2 linked regions of the Proteiniborus sp. DW1 genome follow. The protein of the gene in region 2 interacts with the protein of the main gene of each other region in a pairwise test. Links are inferred from orthologs where the notes say so. Each region holds a gene or a part of one and is shown on either strand. Other genes may lie near its edges. The genes, in order: rplD and def.

Region 1 (10,259 bases), on a different replicon or contig from region 2:
GCCACCATACATCTTTCTTCCTACAACTCTTTTAGCATATTGAACAGGTATCTTTCTAGTACCCTCTTGTATAGCTATAACACCAACTATTATAACTAAGGCTACTATTAAGAACCCAATTATTTCTAAAACTTTTTCTCCTGCCAATACTAATTTAAACATATTGATTAATGCGCCAGGCGCTCTTGAAATGATACCGACAAATATAATAAGAGAAATACCATTTCCAATACCTTTTTCAGTAATAAGCTCTCCTAGCCACATTAAAAATGCTGTTCCAGCAGTTAATACTAAAACAATTACTGCTACTGGTAGAAATTCTTTACTAATAAGAGCTCTGTTAAAAAATCCAACACTAATACCAATTGCTTGGACTAGAGCAAGGATAATTGTACCATATCTAGTGTACTCAGCGATTTTCTTTCTTCCTTCTTCGCCTTCTTTTGCTAGAGCTTCTAAGCTTGGAATAGCAATTGTCAATAACTGTATAATAATTGAAGCAGTTACATATGGGTAAATATTAAGAGCAAAAATCGTAAAATCTTTAAAAGCTCCCCCAGCCATTAAGTTTAGAAAATCTAGCATTCCCCCAGAGCTAGCAGCAAACATAGAATCTATAACAGTCCTGTCTATTCCAGGTACTGGAATACTAGAGCCTAATCTAAACACTACAAGCATGGCAAATGTGAATAATATTTTCTTCCTTAAATCAGGAATTTTCCATGCGTTCCTTAAAGTGGATAGCATTTTAGATCACCTCTACCTTTCCCCCATTAGCCACTATTTTTTCAGCAGCTGATTTGCTGAATTTGTGGGCTTTAACAGTTAATTTTTTGTTTAATTCACCATCACCAAGTATTTTAACTCCATCTTCAAGCTTTTTGATGATGCCTGCTTGAATAAGAAGTTCAGGTGTTACTTCTACATTATCTTCAAATATATTTAAATCATCAAGGTTAACTATTGCGTATGTTTTAGCAAATATATTTGTAAAACCTCTCTTAGGTAATCTTCTATATAATGGCATCTGTCCACCTTCAAAACCTGGTCTTACTCCACCGCCTGAACGAGATTTTTGTCCTTTTTGTCCTCTACCAGCAGTTTTTCCTTGACCTGAACCAGTACCTCTACCTAATCTTTTAGTCTTTCTGCTGCCGCCACCTTGATTTGGTCTTAATTCATGTAGTTTCATGGTTGCACCTCCTCTTATCAAAAAGTTCTACTCAATAACTTCAACCATATAATTAACTTTTTCTATCATACCTCTAATTTGAGGAGTATCTTCTTTTTCTACTATTTGACCTATTTTCTTAAGTCCTAAGGCCTGTATAGTTCTTTTGTGAGCCTCTATCCTACCGATTGGGCTCTTTATTAGTTTAATTTGAATTTTAGCCAAGGTATTTCCCCCCTAACCTAATAACTCTTCAACAGTTTTTCCTCTAAGTCTAGCAACATCTTCTGCTCTCTTAAGTTGTTTTAGAGCTTCCATAGTTGCATTTACCATGTTTCTAGGATTATTGGAACCTAAGGATTTACCTCTTAGGTCTCTAATACCTGCAAGCTCAATAACTGCACGTACAGGACCTCCAGCTATAACTCCAGTACCTTCTGAAGCTGGCTTTAGTAACACCTTTCCTGCTCCAAACTCTCCTACTGTTTCATGAGGAATTGTTGTACCTACTGTTGGTACTGCTATTAAATGTTTTTTAGCATCTTGTACTGCTTTTCTAATAGCTTCTGGAACCTCTTGGGCCTTAGCCATACCTACTCCTACATGCCCATTTTCATCTCCTACTACTACTAGTGCACTAAATCTAAAGTTTCTACCACCTTTAACAACCTTAGTTACACGATTTATACTAACAACTCTTTCTTGTAAATCTAATTCGTTAGCATCTATACGACCATGTTGCATTATTTTCCCTCCTTCATTTAGAACTTTAATCCGCCTTCTCTTGCTCCTTCTGCAAGTTCCTTAACTCTTCCGTGATAAATATATCCGCCTCTATCAAATATAACTTCTTCGATGCCTTTTGCTAGAGCTTTTTCTGCTACTAGTTTTCCAACAGCCTTAGCAGCCTCTTTGTTGCCAGTCTCCCCTAGCTTTCCTTTTAGTTCTTTATCGAGTGTAGAAGCAGACACTAAAGTTCTTCCTGCTTTGTCATCGATTATTTGCGCATATATGTGATTTAAACTTCTATACACATTTAATCTTGGTCTCTCAGGAGTTCCAGTTACAGTCTTTCTGATTCTTAAATGCCTTTTTTGTCTTTTTACATTACTATTTACTTTTTTAAGCACCTGTTTTCACTCCTTTCCTACTTACCTGTCTTTCCTTCCTTGCGTCTTACATTTTCGCCTTCATATCTTATACCTTTACCTTTATAAGGCTCTGGTCTTCTCCAGTCTCTAATAACTGCAGCATAGTTTCCAACCTGTTGCTTATCTATACCCTTAACAATTATCTTGTTAGGTGCTGGTACCTCTACTTCTATACCTTCTGGATCCTCCATTTCAACTGGATGAGAAAATCCTAGGTTAAGTACTAGCTTTTTACCTTGTTTTTGAGCACGATAACCTGTTCCTATGATCTCAAGGCTTCTAGTATACCCATTAGTAACCCCTTCGATCATATTAAATAATAATGTTCTTGTTAAGCCGTGTAGTGATTTGTGTCTCTTTTGTTCTGTTGGACGAGACAAATGAATCACATTATCTTCTATATTAATTTTAATCTCTTTATCAAGCTGTTGTTCAAGTTTTCCTTTTGCGCCTTTAACTACTACATAGTTGTTTGCATCAATTTTTACTTCTACGCCACTTGGTATAGTTATCGGCTTTAAACCTATCCTTGACATGACTTATACCTCCTTTTCCATTAAATCAGTCTTTTATCTATTACCAAATGTAGCAGATTACTTCTCCGCCTACGCCTTCTTTTCTTGCTATTTTATCTGTTACAATACCTTTTGATGTTGAAAGAACTGCTATTCCTAGTCCGCCCAATACTCTAGGTATCTCATCACTTTTTACATAAACCCTTAAACCTGGTTTAGATATTCTTTTAATACCAGAAATTATTTTCTCATTATCTTTTCCATATTTAAGTTGTATTCTTAGAATACCTTGTTTTCCATCTTCTATTACATCAAATCCTTTTATAAAACCTTCTTCTAAAAGGATGTTAGCTATTGATTTCTTCATATTTGAAGCTGGGATATCCACAGTCTCATGTTTTGCATTATTTCCGTTTCTTATTCTTGTAAGCATATCTGCAATTGGATCAGTCATCACCATTCGAGTCTACCTCCTTCCATTTTAACAATCTATTACCAGCTCGCTTTTTTTACTCCAGGAATCTGTCCCTTGTAAGCTAGTTCTCTGAAGCAAATACGGCAAACTCCGAACTTTCTTAGGTAAGCATGTGGTCTTCCACAAATCTTGCATCTGTTATATTCCCTGGAGCTGAATTTCTGCTTTCTGCTTTGTTTAACTATCATTGATTTTTTAGCCACTCTTTTTCGCCTCCTCTTTTACTTTCTAAAGGGCATTCCCATAAGTGCTAAGAACTCTTTCGCTTCCTCATCAGTTTTAGCTGTTGTAACTACGATTATATCCATTCCTTTTATTGAATCAACCTTATCATATTCTATTTCAGGGAATATTAGCTGTTCTTTAATTCCTAAAGCATAATTTCCTCTACCATCAAAAGATGTACTTGATACTCCTCTAAAGTCCCTAACTCTTGGTAGTGCTATATTCATTAGCTTGTCAAGGAACTCATACATCTTATCTCCTCTTAGAGTAACCTTTGAACCAACTGGCATACCTTCACGAACTTTAAAGTTTGCTACAGATTTCTTTGCTCTAGTTACTATTGGTTTTTGTCCTGATATAATACCTAGCTCTTCTACAGCTGATTCTAACAATTTTGGGTTATCTCTCGCTTCTCCAAGCCCCATATTTATAACTATTTTTTCAAGCTTAGGAACTTCCATTATATTATCGTATTTAAATTTTTCCATTAATGCTGGAATAACTTCATTTTTATATTTATCTCTAAGGCGTGTTGCCATTTTGTAAACCTCCCTTCAACTGTAGCTTATTATAAAACTTCACCACATTTTTTGCAGACTCTTACTTTATCACCGTTTTCTAAAACTTTATATCCAACTCTAACGCCTGTCTTATCTTTATTACAGTATAACATCACGTTTGACACATGAATTGGTCCTTCTTGGTGTATTATTCCACCTGGTTGCATTTGTCCCTTTGGTTTTTGATGCTTTGTAAGCATATTTACACCTTCTACAATTACTCTATCTTCCTTTGGCATAGCAGTAAGAATTTTTCCTTTTTTTCCTTTATCTTTACCTGAAATAACTACTACTGTGTCACCTTTTTTAACATGCATTGTCTACACCTCCTCTTATAACACTTCAGGTGCTAGTGATATTATCTTCATGAAGTTACCTTCTCTTAATTCTCTTGTAACTGGTCCGAAAATACGAGTACCTATTGGTGATTTATCATCTTTTATTATAACAGCTGCATTCTCATCAAATTTAATGTAGCTTCCGTCTTGTCTTCTAACACCTTTTTTACTTCTAACGATTACAGCCTTAACTATATCTCCTTTTTTAACAACACCACCTGGTGTTGCACTTTTAACAGTAGCTACTACTACATCGCCTATGTTAGCATATTTTCTACGTGTTCCACCTAAAACTTTTATAATCAATAATTCTTTAGCTCCAGAATTATCTCCGACTTTCATACGTGATTCTTGTTGTAACATTTATTACCCTCCTTTCGTCGATACCAAGGATTATTTTGCTTTCTCTATTATCTCAACTAGTCTCCATCTTTTTTCTCTACTTAATGGTCTAGTTTCCATTATCTTAACTTTATCGCCTATTCGGCATTCATTGTTTTCATCATGTGCTTTAAATTTTGTAGTTCTTTTAACCATTTTTCCGTATAAAGGATGTGCTACAAATGTTTCAATGGCAACTACTATTGTCTTATCCATTTTGTCGCTAACAACTCGACCTATTCTAACCTTCCTATTACCTCTTTCCATTAGGTTGGCCCTCCTTTCCCGTTAAGCTATGCGTTAATCTGTTTTATTTCTCTTTCTCTTATTATTGTCTTAACACGCGCAATATCTTTTCTAACAGATTTAATTCTCATTGGGTTATCAAGCTGTCCTGTAGCTAATTGAAATCTTAAATTAAACAGTTCAGCCTTTAAATCGTTAAGTTTGTTATCAAGTTCTTGAGCAGTCATTTGACGAATTTCATTAGCTTTCATTAGCTTCACCACCCTCTTCAATTACATCTTGTCGAGTGACAAATTTAGTTTTAATCGGTAATTTATGTGCCGCTAGTCTCATTGCCTCTCTAGCAGTTTCTTCTGGAACTCCTGCCATTTCGAATAATACTCTTCCTGGTTTAACTACTGCTACCCAGTATTCTGGTGAACCTTTACCAGAACCCATACGAGTTTCAGCAGGTTTTTGAGTTATTGGCTTATCCGGAAATATTTTTATCCAGATCTTACCGCCCCTCTTAACATATCTTGTCATCGCTCTTCTTGCTGCTTCTATTTGATTGGATGAAATCCAAGCTGGTTCTAATGCTTGCAATCCATATTCACCGTAAGAAATCTTATTGCCTCGAGTAGCTTTACCTGTCATTCTTCCTCTTTGTACTCTACGGCGTTTTACTCTTTTAGGCATTAACATATTAACTTCCTCCTTCCTACACTACTTTATTTCTCAGCAACCTCTTCTTTTTGTTCTACCTTTGCAGTAGGAAGAACCTCACCCTTGTATATCCAAACTTTAACACCTAGCTTTCCATATGTTGTGTCAGCTTCTGCAAATCCATAGCTTATATCTGCTCTTAAAGTTTGAAGAGGTATTGTTCCTTCACTATATCCTTCTGTTCTAGCCATATCTGCACCACCAAGTCTTCCAGATACAGCTGTTTTAATTCCCTTTGCTCCTGATCTCATAGTTCTTTGAATAGCTTGCTTCATAGCTCTTCTAAAAGATACTCTTCGCTCAAGTTGGCTTGCAATATTTTCAGCAACTAATTGTGCGTCTAACTCAGGAACTTTTATTTCTTCAACGTTCACAGTTACATTTTTCTTAGTTAACTTCTCTAGATTTTTTCTTAGCTCTTCTACTCCTTGACCGCCTTTACCTATAACCATACCTGGTTTAGCAGTGTTTACAGTAACTTTAACTCTATTAGCTGCTCTTTCTATTTCAATTCTTGATATTCCAGAAGTAAACAATTGTTTTTTTACAAACTCACGTATTTTATTATCTTCTACTAGAAGATCTCCGAACTGTCTACTATCAGCATACCATTTTGAATCCCAATCTTTTATTATACCTACTCTCAATCCATGTGGATTAACTTTTTGACCCATCTGTTTATCCCTCCTTTTCTATTCTCTCTCTCTTAGTACGATTCCAATGTGACTTGTTCTTTTTAGAATTGGATACGCTCTACCTTGTGATCTCGGTCTCCATCTCTTTAGCGTAGGTCCTTGATTACCGTAAGCTTCGTGCACATATAGTTTTTCTCTATCCATATCAAAATTATTTTCAGCATTTGCAATAGCTGAACTAAGAACTTTCTCTAACTCTTTAGCGCCTCTCTTAGGTGTGAATTTTAAGATAGCAAGTGCTTCATCAACGTTCTTGCCTCTTATTTCAGCAGCCACTAAGTTCACCTTTCTTGGTGCAATACGAATATATTTGGCGATAGCTCTAGCTTCCACTCGAAGTTCCCTCCTTCTTACTTACTTTCTAACTGATGTTGTTTTTTCTGAACCTGCGTGTCCTTTAAATGTTCTAGTAGGAGCAAATTCACCTAGCTTGTGACCTACCATGTCTTCTGTTATATATACTGGTACATGTTTTCTTCCATCATGTACAGCTATAGTGTGTCCTATCATTTGCGGAAATATAGTTGAACGACGTGACCATGTCTTAATAACTTTCTTTTCATTTTTAGCATTTAATTCTTCAACTTTTTTTAGTAAATGATCGTCGCAAAATGGTCCTTTTTTAAGGGATCTACCCATTTAAGTTCCTCCTCCCAATGCGATATTATTTGTTCTTTTATAAGCATAAGCCGAGGCCGATTAATCAATTTAAGAAGATTATTTCTTTCTCGCTCTAACGATATATTGATTTGATTTTTTGTTTTTCTTACGAGTCTTGTATCCTAATGCTGGTTTACCCCATGGTGTTACAGGAGATGGTCTACCTATACCTGTTCTTCCTTCACCACCACCGTGTGGGTGATCGTTAGGGTTCATAACGCTACCTCTAACTGTTGGTCTAAAGCCCATGTGTCTCTTTCTTCCAGCTTTACCTACTGTTATATTTTCATGGTCTATGTTTCCTACTTGACCTATTGTTGCTCTACATTCTACTCTAATTAGTCTAAATTCACCAGATGGTAGTTTAACAGTAGCATAGTTTCCTTCTTTACCCATAAGCTGTGCTTCGTTTCCAGCTGATCTAACTAGCTGTCCGCCTTTTCCAGCTTTTAATTCTATATTATGGATTATTGTACCTACTGGTATATTTCCTAATGGTAGTGCATTACCTACTTTAATATCTGCATCTGGACCTGATTCTATTACATCTCCAACTTTTAAACCAAGTGGAGCAATTATATATCTTTTCTCTCCATCAGCATAGTTTATTAATGCAATGTTTGCTGTTCTGTTTGGATCATACTCTATTGCAGCTACCTTTCCAGGTATGCCATCTTTATTTCTTTTGAAATCAATTATTCTATATTTTCTTTTAGCTCCGCCGCCTCTGTGTCTAACTGTAATCTTTCCGTGGGCGTTTCTTCCCGCTTGTCTATTTAAGCTTACAACTAATGACTTTTCAGGCTCTTTTTTTGTTATTTCTTCAAATGTTGAAACAGTCATTTGTCTAATTGCAGGCGAAGTCGCTTTGTATTTCTTGATACCCATTTATTTCCCTCCTCTTACTTGCAATTAAGAATTACATGCCTTCAAAGAACTCTATGCCTTTACTATCTTTAGTAAGGGTAACAATTGCTTTTTTCCAATCCGGTCTTTTACCCTCATGAATTCCTTGTCTTTTCACTTTACCTTCCATAAGCATAGTGTTTACCTTTTCAACCTTTACTCCAAAAATCTTTTCAATAGCATTTTTGATTTCCGTTTTATTGGCTTTTTTATCTACAACAAAGGTATATTTACCTTCTGCCATATCATTCATACTTCTTTCTGTTACTACTGGTTTTCTTATGATGTCGTGTGGATTACGCATTATGCATACACCTCCTCCACTTTTTTAACAGCATCCTTAGTTATGATGAATGAATCGTATTTAAGAATGTCATATACATTAAGAGTATTTGTTAAGCTAGTTTGAACTCCTGGTATATTTCTTGCTGACTTAATTACATTTTCATTCTTTTCAGCCATAACGATTAATGCCTTTTTGCTAGAATTTATGTTCTTTAAGATATTTACCATATCTTTTGTTTTAGGTTGAGTTAGATTTAATTCATCTAATACAATAATTTCTTTGTTTTCAACCTTTGAGCTTAATGCGCTCTTCATAGCTAATCTCTTAACCTTTTTAGGAATAGCATAGCTATAATCTCTTGGTTTTGGAGCAAATACTACTCCACCACCTATCCATTGAGGTGCTCTTATGCTTCCTTGACGAGCTCTACCTGTTCCTTTTTGTCTCCAAGGTTTTCTTCCTCCACCTCTTACTTCTGCTCTTGTTTTAGCTGATTGAGTACCTTGTCTTTTATTTGCAAGCTGGTTCTTTACAGCTTCGTATAAAACGTGTTGGTTTACTTCAACTCCAAATACCGCATCGCTTAACTCTATATCACCAATTTGTTGGCCTGATACATTATATAAAGCTACCTTTGGCATCTAACTTCCTCCTTTCCTAAGAACTTACTTTGAAGCCTTTACAGATTCTTTTATTGTAATTAGTCCGCCTTTTGGTCCTGGAACAGCACCTTTAACTAATATGAAGTTCTTCTCTGCATCTACTCTTATAACTTCTAGGTTTTGTACTGTTACTCTCTCATGTCCCATGTGACCAGGCATTTTCTTGCCCTTAAATATTCTCGATGGAGTAGCTGAACCACCCATTGAACCTATTCCTCTATGATATTTAGAACCGTGTGACATAGGTCCTCTACCTTGGTTATGTCTCTTAATAGCACCTTGGAATCCCTTACCCTTAGATATTCCAGTTGCATCTACTCTATCTCCTGCTGAGAATACATCAGCTTTTATTTCTTGGCCTATTTCATAAGCATCTATATCATCAACTCTAATTTCTTTTAAATATCTTTTAGCTTCTGTACTTGCCTTTTCAAAGTGGCCTTTTAATGGTTTATTAACTCTTTTTTCTTTAACATCACCATAGCCTACTTGGATTGCATTGTAACCGTCTTTTTCTACGGTTTTTTTCTGAACAACTTTTATTGGACCAACTTCGATTACTGTAACCGGAATTACTATTCCTTCCTCAGTAAATACTTGTGTCATTCCAATCTTTTTACCTAATATACTTTTCATCTTTACACCTCCTGAAATCTTACAGCGGATTACACTTTCGTGCAATCATACTAAGCAGAGTGTATTTATTTTAATTCTCTACTTGTATTCTTATAATTTAATTTCAATGTCTACACCTGCTGGTAGATTAAGTTTCATTAATGAATCTACTGTTTTTGGTGTAGGATTTAAGATATCGATTAATCTCTTATGAGTTCTTTGCTCAAACTGCTCTCTAGAATCCTTATACTTGTGAACAGCTCTTAGTATTGTTATGATTTGTTTTTCAGTTGGTAGTGGAATTGGGCCTGAAACATTTGCTCCTGTTCTTTTTGCAGTTTCCACAATTTTTTGTGCTGACACATCAAGAATTTCATGATCATAAGCTTTTAATCTGATTCTTATTTTTTGTTTGTTTGACATTAAAATTCCCTCCTTACTATCGCATGTTTTGATTTACATGCGACAACGAGCGCCGATACACTTAACCGGGTGTTTTGTGGTTTTTTGTGCACAGCTATCCCTTGTCGCCCGAGTCTAAGCCGGACATTCTCCGCAAAAATTCCCTTATTAATTTTTTAATAAGCAACCTCTTGCTTCATCGCATGTCAACTACATACCATAATATTTTATATTATATTAAGCCAAAACTCAAGTACTTTATCTAA
Region 2 (9,833 bases):
GTCTGCAATCTTTGCTCCCTTTGATAAGCTGGCATTTATTATTATTGATGAGGAGCATGAGGCAAGCTACAAATCAAGTATGAATCCTAAATATAATGCAATAGAAGTAGCAGAAAAAAGATGCGAAATTGAAGGTGCTACTTTAGTTCTTGGCTCTGCAACACCATCTATTGAAAGCTATTATAAAGCTAAACAAGGTGAGTACAAACTAATTGAATTACCTAACAGAGTAAATAATAAAGAGATGCCTAAGATTGAAGTTATAGATATGAAAAAAGAACTTGATAATGGAAACAAATCAATGTTTAGCAATTCTCTATATAGTTCTATCTTAGAAAACCTTAGGGCTAATAAACAAACCATATTGTTCTTGAACAGAAGGGGATTTTCAACTTTTATTTCTTGTAGAAAATGTGGCTATGTTGTAAAATGTAAAGAATGTGATATTTCTTTAACCTACCATATGTCACAAAATACTCTAAAATGTCACTATTGTGGCTTTGCCTTAAAACCACCAACAATATGTCCTAGTTGTGGTAGTAAATATATTAAGTATTTTGGTACAGGTACACAAAGAGTAGAAGAAGAGATTAAGAGATTATTCCCTAACGCAAGAGTTTCTAGAATGGATTTGGATACTACTACAGCAAAAGGAAGTCATGAAAAAATATTTGAAAAAATGAAAAAGGGAGATATTGATATCCTTATTGGAACTCAAATGATAACAAAGGGCTTAGATTTCCCTAATGTGACTTTAGTAGGAATAATAGCGGCTGATCTCACACTAAATATACCAGATTTTAAGGCTTCTGAGAGAACATTTCAGTTATTAACACAAGTTGGAGGTAGGGCAGGAAGAGGAGAATATGATGGAAAGGTAATTCTTCAGACTTATGAACCTGAGCATTATAGCATAATGACTGCTAAATCTCATGATTATGTAAATTTTTATAATAAAGAGATATCTATAAGAAAAGAATTTAACTATCCACCATTTAGAGATATAATAAATATTATAATATCGGGAGAAAATGAGAAGGATACTTACAATGTGGCTAGCTCAATAGCAAGAGATATTAGGCTTGAAGTATTTAAACAGATCGATAGTGCAGAACATAAGGAAACCATTATAGGCCCCATGGAGGCTCCAATATATAGAATAAAGAATAAGTATAGACGTCAAATTATTATTAAAGCAAAGAGAAGCAATATTACTTTGATAACTAAGGCAATAGATAGGGTAAATAAGGATAACATAGAAAAAAATAATGCTAAGAATATAAGTGTAAGCATTGATTTTAATCCAGTTTCAATTATTTAGGAGGTTATAAAATGGCCATAAGACAGTTAAGGTATGAAGATGATCCGATTTTAAGGAAAAAATCTAGAGAGGTAGATGTAATTGATGAGAGAGTTAAGATTTTAGTACAGGATATGCTTGAAACAATGTATAAGGAAGAAGGAGTTGGCCTAGCAGCTCCACAGGTTGGTGTTCTTAAAAAAGTAGTGGTAATTGATATAGGTGAAGGGCCAATAATACTAATAAATCCTTATATAGTCCGAGAAGAAGGAGAAAACATTGATTTAGAAGGTTGCTTGAGCATACCAGGAAAAAGTGGTAAGGTGTGTAGACCTGAAAAAGTGACAGTAGAATATTTAGATTTAGGTGGAAATAAGAATGTAATTGAAGGAACTGACCTTTTAGCTAGAGCGCTTTGCCATGAAATAGATCATTTAAATGGAATATTGTATACTGATAAGCTAGTAAGTATTGAAGAGGAATAGGAGTGTTAGGATGAAAGTTGTATTTATGGGTACTCCAGATTTTTCTGTGCCAACACTTGAAGCACTATATAATAATGGACACCATGTATCTCTTGTAATTTCTCAAGCTGATAAGGCAAAAGGAAGAGGCAAGAAAGTTCAATATACACCAGTAAAAGAAAGAGCCCTTGAACTTGGATTAAATATATATCAGCCTGATAATGTTAATTCAAGCGAAAGTGTTGAAATAATTAAAAATGAGAATCCAGATGTAATAGTTGTAGTAGCCTATGGGCAAATTTTAAAAGAAAGCATATTAAATATTCCTAGGTTTGGATGCATAAATGTTCACGCTTCACTTCTTCCTAAGTATAGAGGAGCAGCTCCAATCAATTGGGCAATAATAAATGGTGAAAAGACCACAGGTGTGACTACTATGTTAATGGAAAAGGGATTAGACTCTGGTGATATGCTACTAAAAAGAGAGGTTGATATACTTGATGGGGAAACAGCAGGTGAGCTACATGATAGGCTGATGAAATTAGGAGCAGAACTTCTAATAGATACTATTGCGGATTTAGAAAGAGGTTCTATAATTAGAATTCCACAAGATCATGAAAAAGCTACTTATGCACCTATGATGTCTAAAGACCTTGGAAAAATCAACTGGAATGAAAAAGCCATCGATATTCAAAACTTAGTTCGTGGTACACAGCCATGGCCAGGAGCATTTACAACATATAAAGAGAATAATATAAAAATATTGGAAGTAGATATTGTAAATAAATTCAATGATGAAGAAAGTGGTAAGGTAGTTAAAGTTAATAATGAAGGAATATATGTAAATACTTTAGATAAATGTATAGCCATAAAACAAATTCAGTTTCCAGGCAAAAAAAGTATGTCAGTATCAGATTTTTTAAGAGGGAATGATTTTGAAGTAGGGGTTCTATTAAAATAAAAATTAACTTAAATAATATCTAATAGAACTCATATTAAATAATACAGCTTTTAAATTGCTGCAATAAAAAAGAGGTTAAGGGGCTGTCTAGTCCCTTATTTTTGATTAAGCCACTGCATAAAAGATTTGCATGGAGGCAAATATTTTAATATTTGCTTATATTATGAGGTGAAATAATGAAAAAAAACCCTAGAGAAGTTGCAATCAAAATTTTAAACGAAATTAATGAGGAGAAGGCATATTCTAATATATCTATAACAAGAAATATTGACAATGATTTGAGTAGTTTAGATGAGTCCTTAATAAGAGAAATAGTCTATGGAGTTATGGAAAATAAACTTTTAATAGACTGGGTTATAATGCAATTTTCTAAAGTGAAGCTTAGAAAAATTGCACCTATAATTAAAGAAATTTTGAGAGTTGGGGTCTATCAAATACTCTTTATGGATAGAATACCAAATAGTGCTGCTGTCAATGAATCAGTGAAATTAGCAAAAAAATATGGTCATAAAGGTTCTATAAGTTACGTTAATGCCATACTGAGAAATATCTCAAAAGATATAAATGAATTAAAATTACCTGAAAAACATAAAAACCCTGTTGAATATTTATCAGTAAAGTATTCTCATCCTAGATGGATGGTAGAGAGTTGGTTAAATGACTTTGGTATGGATTTTACTGAAGAACTTTGTATTGCCAATAATGAAAGACCTAAATTAAACATAAGAGTAAATACCTTAAAAATTTCCAAAAAAGATTTAATGGATAGGTTAGAAAGTAAAGGATTTATTATAGGTGAAGGCAGCTATGCATATGACTGTATAATTATATATAATCCTGTTAGAATTACAGACACAGATGAATTTAAAGATGGACTATTCCAAATACAAGATGAAAGCTCTATGTTAGTAGCTCAAATAATGGATCCAAAGCCAGGTGACTTTGTAGTGGATGTTTGTTGTGCACCAGGAGGAAAGACAACTCATATTGCTCAAAAAATGAAAAATAAAGGTAAGATAATAGCTAGAGATATTCATGAACATAAACTTAAGCTAGTTGAAAGCAATATAAATCGATTAGGAATTAAAATTATTGATACAGAAAAGTATAATGCCCTAGATTTAGATGAAAATTTAGTGAATAAGGTTGACTGTTGTCTTGTGGATGCCCCATGTTCAGGCCTAGGATTAATAAGAAGAAAGCCAGATATTAAATGGAGAAAGGAAAAAGACGATTTATCAGCAATTACAAAATTACAATTTGAAATATTACTAAATGGCAGTAAATATGTTAAAAAAGGTGGGACGCTTGTTTATAGTACATGTACAATTCAAAAAGAGGAAAATATTTATCTAATAAGAAAATTCATTGAATATAATAATGATTTTCGATTAGTTAGTTTTGAGGATTGTATAGATAATGTTGAATTGAGTAAATCAGCTGCAAATGGATATATTGAACTATATCCCAATATTAATAATACTGATGGCTTTTTTATTGCAAAGATGATTAAAATATAGATGTTTATAGTTAAATTTTTATTTATTATGATATAATATATTATGTCTTGCAATATTTGTAGGAGGGATTATTTGGACAAAACTGATTTAAAATCGCTTGAAATAGAAGAATTAGAGGAAATATTTCTAAAACTTGGAGAAAAAAAGTATCGAGCAGCCCAAGCATTTAAATGGATGCATCAGAAGATGGTTTCTTCTATAGATGATATTACAGAACTTCCTCAGGGGCTCAGGGACAAGCTGAACTCTAATTATAGAGTCAGTAACCTTAAGATTGCGGAGAGACTAGATTCTAAACAGGATGATACCATAAAATACTTATTTGTACTAGATGATGGAAATGTTATTGAAAGTGTGATGATGAAATATAAACACGGAACTTCTGTATGTCTATCTACTCAGGTAGGATGTAGAATGGGATGTGAGTTCTGTGCTTCAACCAAAAGTGGTTTAGTACGTCATCTATTACCAGGAGAGATACTGGAACAATTTTATCAGATACAGAAAGAACAGAATATTAGTATTTCAAATGTAGTATTAATGGGTAGTGGAGAACCACTAGATAACTATAATAATGTAATGAAATTTTTCAAAATCATACATGATAAGAATGGACAAAATTTAGGCTATAGACATATTACAATTTCAACATGTGGTCTTGTACCTAGAATTTTTGACTTAGCAGATGAGGGAATACCCATTAACCTATCTATTTCTCTTCATTCTCCATTTGATGAGGAGAGAAAAAAGATTATGCCAATAGCTAAGAAATACAGTATACGCGAGATAATGGAAGCATGTAGTTATTATATTGCTAAAACAAACAGAAGGGTAACCTTTGAGTATACCTTAATTAAGGATGTAAATGATCATCAGAAGGACGCATTAGAAATAGTTAAATTGCTAAAAGGTATGTTGTGCCACGTTAACCTAATTCCTCTTAATACTATAAAAGAATTTAGTCATACAAAATCTAATGAAAAATCAGTACTTAAATTTAAAGATATTTTACTTAAAAACGGAATAAACACTACTATAAGGAGAGAAATGGGTGCAGACGTAAATGCTGCTTGTGGACAATTAAGAAGAGACTATATTGAAAGGGGATACTCTTAAACTACATTATCTTGTGAAGCGGGGTGTTAAGATGTTTATATGTGCGTGTTCAGATGTGGGTAAAGTAAGAAATATAAATCAGGATTCATATTATTACTCAGATGATGACAAACTACCTTTATTTGTAGTCGCAGATGGTATGGGAGGTCACAATGCAGGTGAAGTGGCCAGTTCTTTAGCAATTGATACAATTAAAGAAAGCTATTGCAGAGATAAAGAGAATATTATTCAAGGTAACCTGGATATTCCAAGGTTTATAAATACAACATTATTAGAGGCTAATAATAGAATATTAAAGGAAGCTAAAGATAATCAAAGTTGTGTAGGTATGGGAACTACAATCACCTTAGGGATTATTCACTATAATGAGATATTTATTGGGCATATGGGTGATAGTAGAGCATATTTATTTAGCGAACATGAACTGTATCAGTTGACCCAAGATCATTCTCTTGTAGCTGAATTAGTTAGAAATGGAAGTATTAGCAATGAAGAAGCTATTCATCATCCCCAAAAGAATATTATTACAAGAGCATTAGGTACTGATACTGAAATAAAGGTTGATATAATTAATAGAAATCTAAATGATGGTGATCTAATAATATTATGTACTGATGGACTAACTAACTTAGTAAGCGATGAGAAAATAAAAGAAGTATTAAATAGTTGTGAGGATATACGACAAGCTTGTTGTTTACTTACAGATGTAGCAAATGAAATGGGTGGTTTTGATAATACAACAGTTATGATTATTAGATTTGTTGAAAAGAGGTGAAAACATGATTGGGAAAATATTAGGAAATAGATATGAAATCCTCGAAAAAGTTGGCGGTGGAGGAATGGCTTTAGTCTATAAGGCTAAATGCAGATTACTAAATAGGTTTGTTGCTGTAAAGATACTAAGATCTGAATTCATACATGATGAAGATTTTATTAATAAATTTAGAAGAGAATCTCAGGCAGCTGCAAGTTTATCTCATCCTAACATAGTAAGTATTTATGATGTAGGTGTAGAGGATAACATTCATTATATAGTAATGGAATTTGTTAATGGAAAAACCTTGAAGCAACTAATAAGAGAGAAAGGGCAGCTTAGTATAGAAGAGTCTCTAGACATTGCTATTAAAATTGCTGAAGCCTTAAGCCATGCCCATGAAAACCATATAGTTCATAGAGATATTAAGCCTCATAATATTTTAGTAACAGAGGATGGTATAGTTAAGGTAACTGATTTTGGAATTGCCAGAGCTGCTACTACCTCTACAGTGACTAATACAAGTAACGTTATAGGCTCTGTTCATTATTTTTCACCAGAGCAAGCTAGAGGTGGCTATACTGATGAAAAATCAGATATCTATTCTCTTGGAGTAGTTATGTACGAAATGATTACTGGTACAGTGCCTTTTCAAGGGGATAGTCCTATTTCTGTTGCTTTAAAACATATACAAGAGGATATAGAACCTCCATCTCATATTGATAGCTCTATCCCTTTGGATTTGGAAAGTATTATTATGAAATGCGTTCAAAAAGACCAAAGCTTAAGGTATAGTGATATCAAAACTCTATTAAGTGACTTAAAAAAATTTAGAAATAGTGACGAAATTCACATAAGTAATTTCAACGATTCACCTACTAGAATTATTCCAAGAATAGATGATACTTTGATAAACCAAGAGGGAAATGATTCAATGAAAAATCAAAGAAAAAAAGTTGATAAACGTAATATGAATAGTGATAACATCTATAAAGATGAAAAAGGAGGCTCATCTAAGTTAGTTACATTAACAGCAATTATTTTAGCCTTATTGTTGACTATAGGGATAACTGCAGGATTTCTTTGGCTTAGAGGCCAGATACAGGGTCAGGAAGTAAAGGTAATTGATGTTAGAGGGCTTCATAAAGATGTTGCAGAAGAAAAATTAAACGAAATTAACCTTGTTTTGAGAGTGAAGAGTGAAGTTTATAGTAGTGAATATGAAAAAGGTCATGTAATAGATCAAAGTGTAAAAGCTGGAGAGACTGTAAAAGAAGGATATCCTATTGATGTTACAATAAGTAAGGGCGTAGAAGAAGTAGATGTTCCATATGTAGTTAATAAACATATAGATGAAGCTGAGAATCTTTTAGAATCTGAGGGACTGCGCAGTGTTCCCGAACGTGTTTATAGTGACATTCCAAAGGATTACGTTATAAGTCAAACACCAGAAGAAAATCAAAGAGTGCCTAAGGGTTCTACAGTGAAATTAGTCGTTAGTGATGGACCTGAGATAAAATATGTTATTGTACCAAATGTAATCGGAGAAAATATAGATAAAGCTAAGAATGAGCTAACAAACTTAGGATTAGTTGTAGACATCAAGTATGAGTACAATGAAAATGTAGATAAGGATATCATAATATGGCAAGACCTTACTGCTGGCTCAGAAGTTGAAGAAAACACAACTATAAAACTAACGGTAAGTAATGGTCTGGAGGATATGGAAAAACCAGATGGAAGTGACAAAAAAGAAACAGATGTAGACGAAATAATAAACAATAACCTATCTATTATATTACCAAAAGATAAAAATGAAGTTGAGGTCAAAATATATAGGATACAAGATGGAGAAAGAGAAGTAATTTATAATGAAGTTCACAGTACAAGTGAAGAATCTATATCTGTTTTAGTTGAGGGTAAGAGAAGTGCAAAGTATGAGGTTTATTTTGATGGTGTGTTTATTGATGAAATATAATTATATAAAGGAGAACTGATTTATGCTAGAAGGAATTATTATTAAAGGCATAGGCGGTTTTTATTACGTAAAAGTAGAGAATAAAGTCTATGAGTGTAGAGCTAGGGGGCTTTTTAGAAAGAATAAAACCATTCCTCTTACTGGAGATAGAGTTTTAATTAGAGTTAACGAAGAGGACAATACAGGCTATGTAGAACAAATATTAGATAGAATTACTGAACTAAAAAGACCTCCAGTTTCAAATGTAAATCAAGCTATAATAGTGTTTGCTGCGCAAAAACCAGAGCCTAATTTATGGCTTCTAGATAGATTTTTGCTTCTAGCATCATATCAGGAACTAGATGTGATAATATGCATAAATAAATATGATTTGGATACCGATGGAAAAGCAGATGAGATTTATAATATTTATCATAATGCAGGGTATAAAATAGTGAAAACTAGCTGTGAAACTAAGCAAGGTATCGATGAAATAAAGGATTTACTTAAAGATAAAATAACTGTATTTGCAGGACCATCTGGAGTAGGTAAATCTACACTATTAAACAACATCCAATCAAACTTAAAGCTGCAAACTGGCGATATTAGTCACAAGACTAGTAGAGGAAAACACACTACAAGACATGTTGAGCTTATAGAGTTAGATTTAGGTGGTTGGGTTGTAGATACTCCTGGATTTAGCACTTTAGATATTGATTTCTTAAATGAAAAAGAGCTTCAGTATTATTTTATTGAAATATTCGACAAAAGCAATTCCTGCAGGTTTTCAGGGTGCTCACATCATAAAGAGCCTGGTTGTGCAGTGAAAGAAGCAGTAGACAATGGTGAGATAAGTAAATTAAGATATGAGAATTACTTAAGTATGCTACAGGAAATAAAAGATATTAGGAGGTACTAACTATGATTAAAATAGCTCCTTCTATTTTATCAGCAGATTTTAGTAAATTAGAAGAACAAATTAAATTAGTTGAAGAAGGCGGAGCAGATTTTATTCACCTTGATGTGATGGATGGTCATTTTGTACCCAATATTACATTTGGTGCACCAGTAATAAAAATGCTTAGAAAGGTTACTAAAGTGCCTTTTGATGTGCATTTGATGATAGAAAAACCTGATCAGTATATAAAAGACTTTGTAGATGCAGGTGCAGACATAATTACTGTTCATCAAGAAGCTTGTGTTCATCTTCATAGAACAGTACAATATATAAAGAGTTTTGGAATAAAAGCTGGGGTTGCTTTAAATCCATCTACTTCACTTGAAAGTATTAGATATATTCTTGATGAAATAGACATGGTACTGATAATGACTGTTAATCCTGGATTTGGTGGCCAGTTTTTTATCAGTCAGATGAAAGATAAAATAATTGATTTAAAAAAAATGATAGAAGATAGTAAATTGAATATTGATATACAAGTTGATGGTGGAATCAAACTAGATAATATTAAAGAAATAGAATCATATGGAGCTAATATATTTGTTGCAGGTTCTGCAATATTCAATAGTGAAGATATAGTTAATATTACTAAGAAATTTAAAAGTATTTAGCTTTACAACGCTTACAATATTTGCTATAATGTAAGCGAACAGGAATAATCACTAGGGGAGCATTAATGCTGAGAGGAGGCAATTTAGCTTCGACCCTTAAACCTGATCTAGTTAATACTAGCGTAGGGAAGTGTTTATTTTATATTATCCATTACCTATATTTATGTAGTGGTAACTTAATAGACACAGTCC

The links.
Region 1: the proteins of def (region 2) and rplD interact in binary tests that used the Escherichia coli proteins (3 or more experiments, as listed by UniProt). The link is inferred for Proteiniborus sp. DW1 from one-to-one orthologs.

The regions. Positions count from the first base shown.
Region 1 is NZ_FMDO01000049.1:38,510-48,768, forward strand. What follows is about bases 7,144-9,884. They hold rplD (50S ribosomal protein L4), read right to left. Parts: upstream 8,956-9,884; coding sequence 8,332-8,955; downstream 7,144-8,331. Other genes in these bases: rplB (50S ribosomal protein L2), read right to left, coding at 7,180-8,010; rplW (50S ribosomal protein L23), read right to left, coding at 8,042-8,335; rplC (50S ribosomal protein L3), read right to left, coding at 8,980-9,612; rpsJ (30S ribosomal protein S10), read right to left, coding at 9,703-9,884. In the rest of the region: preprotein translocase subunit SecY, read right to left, coding at 1-747; rplO (50S ribosomal protein L15), read right to left, coding at 749-1,192; rpmD (50S ribosomal protein L30), read right to left, coding at 1,220-1,396; rpsE (30S ribosomal protein S5), read right to left, coding at 1,409-1,915; rplR (50S ribosomal protein L18), read right to left, coding at 1,933-2,301; rplF (50S ribosomal protein L6), read right to left, coding at 2,319-2,858; rpsH (30S ribosomal protein S8), read right to left, coding at 2,899-3,297; DW1_RS12540 (type Z 30S ribosomal protein S14), read right to left, coding at 3,330-3,515; rplE (50S ribosomal protein L5), read right to left, coding at 3,534-4,076; rplX (50S ribosomal protein L24), read right to left, coding at 4,106-4,414; rplN (50S ribosomal protein L14), read right to left, coding at 4,430-4,798; rpsQ (30S ribosomal protein S17), read right to left, coding at 4,829-5,083; rpmC (50S ribosomal protein L29), read right to left, coding at 5,110-5,313; rplP (50S ribosomal protein L16), read right to left, coding at 5,303-5,746; rpsC (30S ribosomal protein S3), read right to left, coding at 5,773-6,441; rplV (50S ribosomal protein L22), read right to left, coding at 6,460-6,795; and 2 more genes.
Region 2 is NZ_FMDO01000038.1:18,113-27,945, reverse strand. What follows is about bases 363-3,058. They hold def (peptide deformylase), read left to right. Parts: upstream 363-1,332; coding sequence 1,333-1,785; downstream 1,786-3,058. Other genes in these bases: rsmB (16S rRNA (cytosine(967)-C(5))-methyltransferase RsmB), read left to right, coding at 2,902-3,058; fmt (methionyl-tRNA formyltransferase), read left to right, coding at 1,796-2,725; priA (primosomal protein N'), read left to right, coding at 363-1,321. Also shown: more of priA, read left to right, coding at 1-362; more of rsmB, read left to right, coding at 3,059-4,245; dual-specificity RNA methyltransferase RlmN, read left to right, coding at 4,318-5,361; DW1_RS09635 (Stp1/IreP family PP2C-type Ser/Thr phosphatase), read left to right, coding at 5,393-6,136; pknB (Stk1 family PASTA domain-containing Ser/Thr kinase), read left to right, coding at 6,141-8,093; rsgA (ribosome small subunit-dependent GTPase A), read left to right, coding at 8,116-8,991; rpe (ribulose-phosphate 3-epimerase), read left to right, coding at 8,994-9,641. UniProt on the Escherichia coli protein: Removes the formyl group from the N-terminal Met of newly synthesized proteins. Requires at least a dipeptide for an efficient rate of reaction. N-terminal L-methionine is a prerequisite for activity but the enzyme has broad specificity at other positions.